DNA from 2 places in the Priestia sp. JSM ZJ58 genome. Region 2 is predicted to be linked to the other one. Evidence: riboswitches for the same ligand, from Rfam matches in the RefSeq annotation. Region 2 holds a riboswitch; the other holds the start of a gene.
What was found. Region 2 has a riboswitch for cyclic di-AMP ahead of ACH6EI_RS04325 (dicarboxylate/amino acid:cation symporter). Riboswitches for the same ligand answer to the same signal wherever they lie in the genome.

Region 1 (4,403 bases), 840 kb from region 2:
TACGGCAACATTAAATCCTGTGCTTACTGTACTTTCTCCGAAAAGGTCCGGAACAACGGCTAAAAAAAGCGTAATTATAAACCCGATTTCTACTACGAACATGATAGGGTTTTTTATCATCGTTCTTGGGCTGAGCTTGATAAAAGCCTGCTTTACTGATTGAATAAAAATCGATGAAGCTTGTGTATCCACAGAACCTTGAATATGACTGTTGCGATCCAATTCAATATTATTTGCAAAATTCCGTTTATTCATTATGATCCTCCGCTTTCTTGATTACAGTGTTAAATACTCAGCAACCGGCCCAAGCACAAGCACTGGGAAAAACGTAAGTGCTCCTACAATAACGGTAGTTCCAATTAAAATGCCGCTAAATAAAGACGTATCTGTTTTAAATGTCCCAGGTGTTTCGGGAACAAGCTGTTTGGATGCTAGTGAGCTCGATACCGCCAGCATCGTAATTAGTCCGAAGTAGCGTCCAATATACATAACGATTCCCGTTGAAATGTTCCAAAACGGCGTTGCATCACCGAGTCCTTCAAAGCCGGATCCATTGTTTGCTGCTGACGACGTAAATTCATACAGTGCCTGACTTAACCCGTGAAAGCCTGGATTTGATATACCTTCTATTCCTAAATGAGTGGTAAGTGCTACAGCTGTTCCTCCTAAAATTAGCAGCGGTTGCAAAATAAGCGTCACGGCGATTAGCTTCATTTCTTTTCCTTCAATTTTTTTACCTACGTATTCTGGTGTTCTTCCAACCATTAAACCTGATAAAAATACGGCGATAATGACGTACATCATGACATTCATAAATCCTGCTCCGACACCGCCGAATACGGTATTTAACATCATATTTCCAAGCGTTAACAACCCGGTAAGAGGCGTAAGAGTATCGTGCATGGTGTTGACTGCACCTGTTTCACTTGCTGTCGTCACGATGGCGTAAAGCGTCGACATGCCGACACCAAAACGGACTTCTTTCCCTTCCATATAACCGTTCGCTTCGTTCAAATGAAAAGCATCAAGTCTTGGATTGCCACCCCACTCTGTTACGAACGCTGTGCTTAAAATAACGATAAACAGCATACTCATCGCTACAAACAAAATGCGGCCTTGCTTACGCTTTCCGATCATTTTTCCGTATGTGAAAGGAAGTGCTGTTGGCAATAAAAGCATAAGGACGATTTGTAATACATTGCTCAACGCGTTAGGATTTTCAAATGGATGAGCTGAATTGACACCAAAAAATCCCCCTCCGTTGTTTCCTAGCTCTTTAATTGAAAGAAAAGAAGCAACTGGTCCCCTTGCTATTTGCTGTGTTGCCCCTTCTATTGTATGGGCAGTAACCGTTCCGCTTAACGTTTGAGGGACACCTAAAAACATAAATAAAATGCCTGTTATAAAAGCGATAGGAAGTAAAATACGCGTAATTGACTTTACAAAATCAACAAAAAAGTTTCCCATTTCTTTCCCTGCCAGCCCACGAATAAAAGCGATTGCTACTGCAAGTGCCGTTGCTGGTGCAGCAAACATCATAAATACAATGGCGGCCATCTGCGAGAAATAGGACAATCCTGATTCGCCGCTGTAGTGCTGCAAGTTCGTATTTGTCATAAAACTAATGGCCGTGTTAAAAGCAAGTGCCGGATCCATTCCTTTGATGTGGCTTGGGTTAAACGGCAGTACCCCTTGAAACCGGAAGATAAGGTACACCACAAAAATCATAAACGTATTCGCCAAAACAAGAGCAAATGCATATTGCTTCCACGTCTGATTAAGCCCTTTAATTCCTGCTGCTTTAAACATCACCGTTTCTATCTTTCCTATCAAGCTAGTGTTTTTATCGTTTGAAAACACATTCGCTATATAAATACCTACGGGCTTTGCAATAAGCGCTACAAAAACAAGCAGCAGCGCAACTGATAGTAGAAAAATCCCCACTTTTTATTCCTCCGCTTATTAAAATTGTTCTGGATTTAACAGTACATATACTAAATAAATTAAAACGAGAACTGAAATACCTGACAAAATGAACGACATGTTCACTTCTCCTCTCTGTCGTCTACTACATGAGACGACCAGCGAATAATTCCGTACATAGCAGTTGCTAATAAGGCAAGCGTTCCAAGCATCATCATATCCAAGTTGCTTCCTCCTAACTGTTTCCTGACAAAAATGATAGCTTCTAAGTTTAGTGACGGTTTCTTTTCATAAAGCATCACGTCCAAAAAAGCTAACCGCGAGACGTGATGCTATTTTTTTCCACTAAAAAACCGCAGAAGAGAGTTCTCTTCCGCGGTTTAATGCACGACAAATAAGCCGTGATTGACACGAATTTTTTACTCCCAAAACGCTTACGGAGTTAGCTGTCGGATTCGGGTTATGGAAGTAACCCTACTCAGTTAAGAGATTCACCCCTAGTACATACGTACAAAATATTGGGTCCCCCGCTCATAATTGATTAAGCGTATATTTGTTATTTAATTTTTAGACTTAATGATGACTTTTACTGCTGCGTTTAAAACTTTGATTAGCTAACGTAGACAAATAGCGGTTTGCTAGATCAAAAGATTGCTGGTCGCACATTGCCCGATATTCAATCATTTGAATCATTTGCTTAGATAAATGCATCCTGACGCTCCTTTCACCTATATTTTGAAAGGAGCGTACTATCCGCTGTTATAGAAAACGACCACGATTACACCATCCTCTCTCTTAACGCTTACGAAGTTAGCTGACGGGTTCGGGTCAAGAAAGTAACCCTACTCAATTAAGAGATTCACCCCTGATAATTGGGTCCTCCGCTCTTTCCTTCTCTTTCAGAAAAGACTCAGCGTTTCACAGTGGAACGTTTCATGAGAGTAATCTTACTCCTGTTAAAATTTACTGTCAACAACATTTTTTGAAATTTTAAAAGCTTTATTTTTCTATATTTATTCATTATTTTAAAATAATAATTCCAGAAGAAAAAAAGCGTTCTTATCGAGGAGATAAGAACGCTTTTTTTAGCTCATTTTCTCAATTTCATTTACAAGAATTGAAATAGCATCCGTTTTTGTTGCTTCACGCATTGTACGCTTCATTGTACTTGCCTGCTGCTGAAGCTCACTTACTTCACGTAAAAACAATTCTTTTGTTAACTGTTCTTCTTCTACAACCATACAGTAGCCTTTTTTCTTAAAAGATTGTGCATTTAAAATTTGATCTCCGCGACTCTGTGCTTTTGATAAAGGAATAATCATCATCGGTTTATGAAGAGCTAAAAACTCAAAAATGGCATTGGATCCACCGCGTGTAATCACATAATCAGTTGCCGCTAGAACATCAGGAAGCTGTTCGTTTACGTATTCTAACTGACGGTATCCTGACTCTTTTTCAAGGCTTGTATCAATATTGCCTTTTCCGCAAAGGTGTACAATTTGGAATTTCTTTTGCAGTTCAGGCAAAGACTCTCGAACGATTTCATTAATACGGCGTGCTCCTAAACTTCCGCCCATAATCGTTAAAATGGGGCGCTTATCATAAAAGCGTAGCCAGCTTTCCCCGTTCGCTGCGCTTCCGCTAAATAGCTCTTTTCGAATAGGTGAACCAACAACCTGCACTTTTTCTTTTGGAAAGTAGTTTGCGGCTTCATCAAAAGAAGTAAAAATTTTAGTGGCAAATTTCTGCGCAATTTTATTTGCCAGTCCCGGTGTTAAATCACTTTCATGAATGAACACGGGAATGTTTAAAGATTTAGCAGCCATTACCACAGGAACTGTGACGAAACCGCCTTTTGAAAAAACAAGAGAAGGCTTTAGTTTTTTCAGCACGCGACGTGCATCGCCAACCCCTTTTGCTACTCGAAATACATCTTTTACATTTTCCATATCTACATATCGACGCAGCTTCCCGCTTGAAATCGCATGATATGGAACGTTTAATTTTGTAATTAATTCTTTCTCAATACCATTGTGAGAACCGACATAATGGATATCCCATTTTTCACTGTCTAATTCTTTCATGATGGCAATGTTTGGCGTTACGTGCCCCGCTGTTCCGCCTCCGGTAAAAACGATAACTTGCTTACTCATTTTTTCTTCCTCTCTTTGCATCACTTAATCGATCTGTTTTGACATCAATTTTTATCTAATCTTTTTAGCATGCAATCTGACATGTAAAACGATGGTTTTATTATAGCATTTTTCTTTTTACATATGTATGATAAGGCGTATAAAAGCATGCTATACTTTTCATAAGGAGTGATGATAATGAACAAATCTGTACCTGCAGTAAAAGGTGACACAGTGGATTCCGAAACGCGCTGTACGCACTATCATACGGATAAAGATATTATCGCAATAAAATTTTATTGCTGTCATACATATTATCCATGCTATCAATGTCATAACGCACATGCG
Region 2 (4,403 bases):
GCATGTGGTAGTAGAGAATCATTCAGGGATTATGTTAGCAAATGGACACGCATACAAAGATCCGAAGCTTGGAAGTCAAAATACGAACTTTGCGCTGCTTGTTTCTCATAAATTTTCGGATCCATTTGATCAGCCGAACGAATATGCGCACGAAGTATCAAGATTAGCTAATATGCTGTCAAACGGAGGCTTAGTTGTTCAAAAGTATGGAGATATTTTAAAGGGGCGCCGTTCAACAGCGAATCGAATTAAAGAAGGCTTTTTAGAACCAACGTTAAAAGAAGCTGTCCCTGGTGATTTGGGTTTAGTGCTTCCATACAATACAATGAAAAGCTTAATTGAAATGACAGAAGCACTGGATCATGTAACGCCTGGGTTAGCATCTGAACATACGCTGTTTTACGGTGTGGAAGCGAAATTTTACTCCGCCCGTCCGAAGTTAAACGATAAGTTTGAAACTGAAATTTCCGGTTTATACGTGGGAGGAGACGGAGCTGGTATTACGCGAGGACTCGCGCAGGCAAGTGCGTGTGGTGTGTGGGTAGCGCGTGACATTGTTGAAAAATTAAAGAATCGTAAAGCAAGTTCTGAACCTGTTACTGTATAAAAAAAGAGGCCGTCACGGCCTCTTTTTTTTATGGGTTAAATAACGAGAGGGAATAAGTAAAAAGTAAAGAACTTGTACCGCTCCAACTCCGATAGTTTTATATGATAATTACCCGCTCCTTTTTAAAAGATAGTAGGAAATCTATACTTCTATCTTGAGCAGAATTAAGTAGAATAAGGGGAATTGATAATGTCGATTTCTTCGCATCAATAAAGTCAGTGAAATTTTAGGGAGTGTATATCAAGCAGTACAAGGATAAAATCAACAGTTGGAAAGAGTTATTTTTTTTGATAAGTAAAATATTTATGGAAGCAGTAAAGTACATGGATATTAGAATAATTATACATATTTATGAATGATATTAATGAGAAGAAAGTTCACTTTATAAACTATTTTTTGAATTAATTTTTTATTCATTAGATTGTAAGTCTTGTTAAATAGGTGTTTTTGGTTTATTGAAATATGATGTAAATATTTTGAAATATAACAATTCTCAACTTTTTACGATAAAATCATGCATTATTTTTGAATAAAAACTTGACAGGAATACATAAAATGAATTTTAATTAAAGTAACAATTATTATCATGCAAAAATATTAAAGAAAATTATTTGCTTAATCTCTTTTGTTTTATAAGAGAACGGAGGACCCATATTTGTGCGTAATGTACTTGGGGTGAATCTTGAATGAATCAAGTAGGGTAACTCACGTACCCGAATCCGACAGCTAACTCCGTAAGCATTCAGTGAGGGAATAACAGGTCTATGAAACCATGATATTCTCATGGTTTTTTGTATAGCTAAAAATATTCCTAAACTATTAATCTGAAAATTTTTAATATATTGTATATTTTGAGTGTTATCACCCTCAATGCATGGTAAAATAAGTATAGTAGTTAGAATCATTCTAATATAATTTATTTATGGGAGGTAAATCTATGAAGCTATCGACAAAGATCATTATCGCGCTAATTGCTGGTGCTGTTGTAGGAGTGTTGATTAATGCTTTTGCTCCAAGTGCTTTTGCTCCGCTGGACAAGTACTTGTTTACGCCGCTTGGGCAAATTTTCTTAAGCTTAATTAAAATGCTTGTTGTACCAATTGTGTTTTTCTCTATCACGTTAGGCGTAGCAGGTTTAGGAGATCCTAAAAAACTGGGAAGAATCGGGGCAAAAACAGTTTCGTACTTCCTAGTGACAACAACCGTTGCTATTGTAATTGGTTTATTATTAGCGTTTGTTATTAAACCAGGAACATTTGGATCTTTTGATACAAAAAACGCTTCTTTTGAAGCTGAAAAAGCACCGCCGGTTGGAGAGACATTCTTAAATATGATTCCAGTCAATCCAATCCAAGCGATGGCTGAAGGGAATATGCTTCAACTTATCGTTTTCTCTATCTTTATCGGTTTTGGTATTACGATGCTTGGAAGTAAAACCAAAGGGCTTTATAATTTACTCGAGCAAGGCAATGAATTGATGATGTACCTTGTAAATCTAGTGATGAAGTTTGCTCCTTACGGAACATTTGGGCTTCTTGCAACAGCGGTTGGAAGTCAAGGCTGGCAGGCAATTAAAGCGATGGGGCTTTACATGATTGTAGTCGTGCTCGCACTGTTCATCCATTCGATTGTAACATATGGGGGGTCAGTCGCTCTTATGGCCAGACGTAACCCTATTGAATTTTTTAAAGGTTTTGCTCCTGCGATGACAGTTGGATTCAGTACATCAAGCAGTAGTGCAACGCTTCCGATTTCAATGAATGTGGCTCAAAAAAATCTTCGTGTCCCGGAGTCCATCAGCAGTTTTGTTCAGCCGTTAGGTGCTACCATTAACATGGATGGAACAGCAATTATGCAAGGTGTCGCGACTATTTTTATTGCGCAAGTATACGGCGTTGACCTGTCGCTGGGTGCTCTTGTGACGGTTGTATTAACAGCGGTGCTTGCTAGTATTGGTACAGCAGGCGTGCCGGGAGTTGGTCTCATTATGCTAGCGATGGTATTGAGTTCGGTTGGCCTGCCTGTAGCAGGTATCGGATTGATTATCGGGATTGATCGCTTGCTTGATATGCTTCGTACATCTGTAAATATTACGGGAGACGCTGCGTGTGCCGTTATTGTGGCTGAGTCAGAAGCAAAGCGTATCGATAAATCTGTAACGCAATCGGCTTAATAAATGTAAAAGCTCTAGCTATATGCTAGGGCTTTTTTTATTGGCAAGAAACTCTTCTTTTCAGCATACAGTTTAATAAGAGTATGTGTTTGAAAGGAGAGTGCGGAAATGAATAAGACCCATGTGATAAAGCCGCTGCTCGACGACGACTACCCAGTTATTTCATATGGAAAAGGAATTTATTTGTACGACCAAGATGGAAAAAAGTACATAGATGCTTCGTCAGGGGCAGTTACAGCAAGTATCGGACACGGCGTAAAAGAAATTATTGATGCGATGACGGATCAGGCACAGAAAGTTGCGTTTGTATATCGGTCGCAGTTTACAAGCGATCCGACGGAAGCCTTAGCTAAGAAACTATGTGAATTAAGCAGCAATCATTTCCAGTGGAGCTTTTTTGTTAACAGCGGGACAGAAGCGACTGAAACGGCTATGAAAACAGCCATTCAGCATTTTCAAGAGCAAGGAAAGCCAACCAAAACAAAGGTTTTGTCACGCTGGATGAGCTATCACGGTATTACAATAGGAGCGCTGTCTATGTCAGGGCACGTTGGAAGACGAAAACGTTTCTCGTCTTTGCTTGAAGATTATCCTTCGGTTTCACCTCCTTATTGCTATCGATGTCCGTTTCATCAAACCTATCCATCCTGTAATCTTGCTTGTGCACACGAATTGGAAACAGTTATCAAACGAACCGGCCCTGAACATATTGCTGCTTTTATTACAGAGCCCATTGTAGGAGCTGCCGGAGCAGCTCTTACACCTCCACCCGGTTATTATGAAGTGATAAGAGAAATTTGTGATAAATATGATGTGTTATGGATAGCCGATGAAGTCATGACTGGAGTTGGGCGTACAGGCGTGATGTTTGCATATGAGCACTGGGGAGCTAAACCAGACATCATGACGCTTGGAAAAGGAGTGGGAGCAGGATATACACCGATAGCCGTTACGTTAGCTAGCAGCAAAACGATTGAACCTATCATGAACGGATCCAAATTAATTATGAGCGGCCATACGCTAAGCGCTAATCCGCTGTCAGCGGCTGTAGGGCTAGCTGTCTTAGCCTATATTGAAAAGAACGATCTTGTTCAACAAGTAGCGCTGAAAGGAGCCTATTTAGTAAAAAAATTGAAGGAGCTTCAACTTCTTTACCCTATCATTGGTGATATTCGTGGCAAAGGCTTACTAGTTGGTCTTGAGCTTGTACAAAATCCAAAAACGAAGGAGCCTTTTTCATCCTCCGAAAATATGACGGCGCGCGTAATAAGTAAAGCCCATAAAAATGGTCTTCTCCTTTATCCTTCACAAGCAGGAACAGATGGAGTAGAAGGAGACGGTATTATTATTGCGCCGCCATTTACGATTACTCATCGCCAACTTGATGAAGCGGTCGTGTTGCTTTCGAAAACATTGTATGAAGTACAAAATGAAAAACAGGGAAATGAGGTGAAATAAGTGACAAAGGTCGAAAACTCATTTCAAAAGATTACAACTGTGGAACAAGCAATTGAATACGTGGATCATGCTGCTACGCTGATGATAGGAGGGTTTGGAGGCGTAGGCAGTCCGCCTTCTCTCATTGACGGCCTTATTGAAAGCGAAAAATCAAATTTCACACTG

Region 1: it holds a riboswitch for cyclic di-AMP, as region 2 does, so the genes downstream of both, kdpF (K(+)-transporting ATPase subunit F) here and ACH6EI_RS04325 (dicarboxylate/amino acid:cation symporter) in region 2, are expected to answer to the same signal.

The regions. Positions count from the first base shown of each region.
Region 1 covers NZ_JBISEM010000001.1:1,695,748-1,700,150, reverse strand. Annotated here, with positions in the region: gene kdpB (potassium-transporting ATPase subunit KdpB) at 1-255, opposite strand, end outside; gene kdpA (potassium-transporting ATPase subunit KdpA) at 277-1,938, opposite strand; gene kdpF (K(+)-transporting ATPase subunit F) at 1,963-2,043, opposite strand; cyclic di-AMP (ydaO/yuaA leader) riboswitch at 2,341-2,481, opposite strand; gene ACH6EI_RS09120 (hypothetical protein) at 2,497-2,634, opposite strand; cyclic di-AMP (ydaO/yuaA leader) riboswitch at 2,707-2,849, opposite strand; gene ACH6EI_RS09115 (undecaprenyldiphospho-muramoylpentapeptide beta-N-acetylglucosaminyltransferase) at 3,009-4,076, opposite strand; gene ACH6EI_RS09110 (CHY zinc finger protein) at 4,254-4,403, shown strand, end outside.
Region 2 covers NZ_JBISEM010000001.1:852,158-856,560, forward strand. Annotated here, with positions in the region: gene ACH6EI_RS04320 (NAD(P)/FAD-dependent oxidoreductase) at 1-607, shown strand, start outside; cyclic di-AMP (ydaO/yuaA leader) riboswitch at 1,210-1,364, shown strand; gene ACH6EI_RS04325 (dicarboxylate/amino acid:cation symporter) at 1,545-2,780, shown strand; gene ACH6EI_RS04330 (aspartate aminotransferase family protein) at 2,889-4,238, shown strand; gene ACH6EI_RS04335 (CoA transferase subunit A) at 4,239-4,403, shown strand, end outside.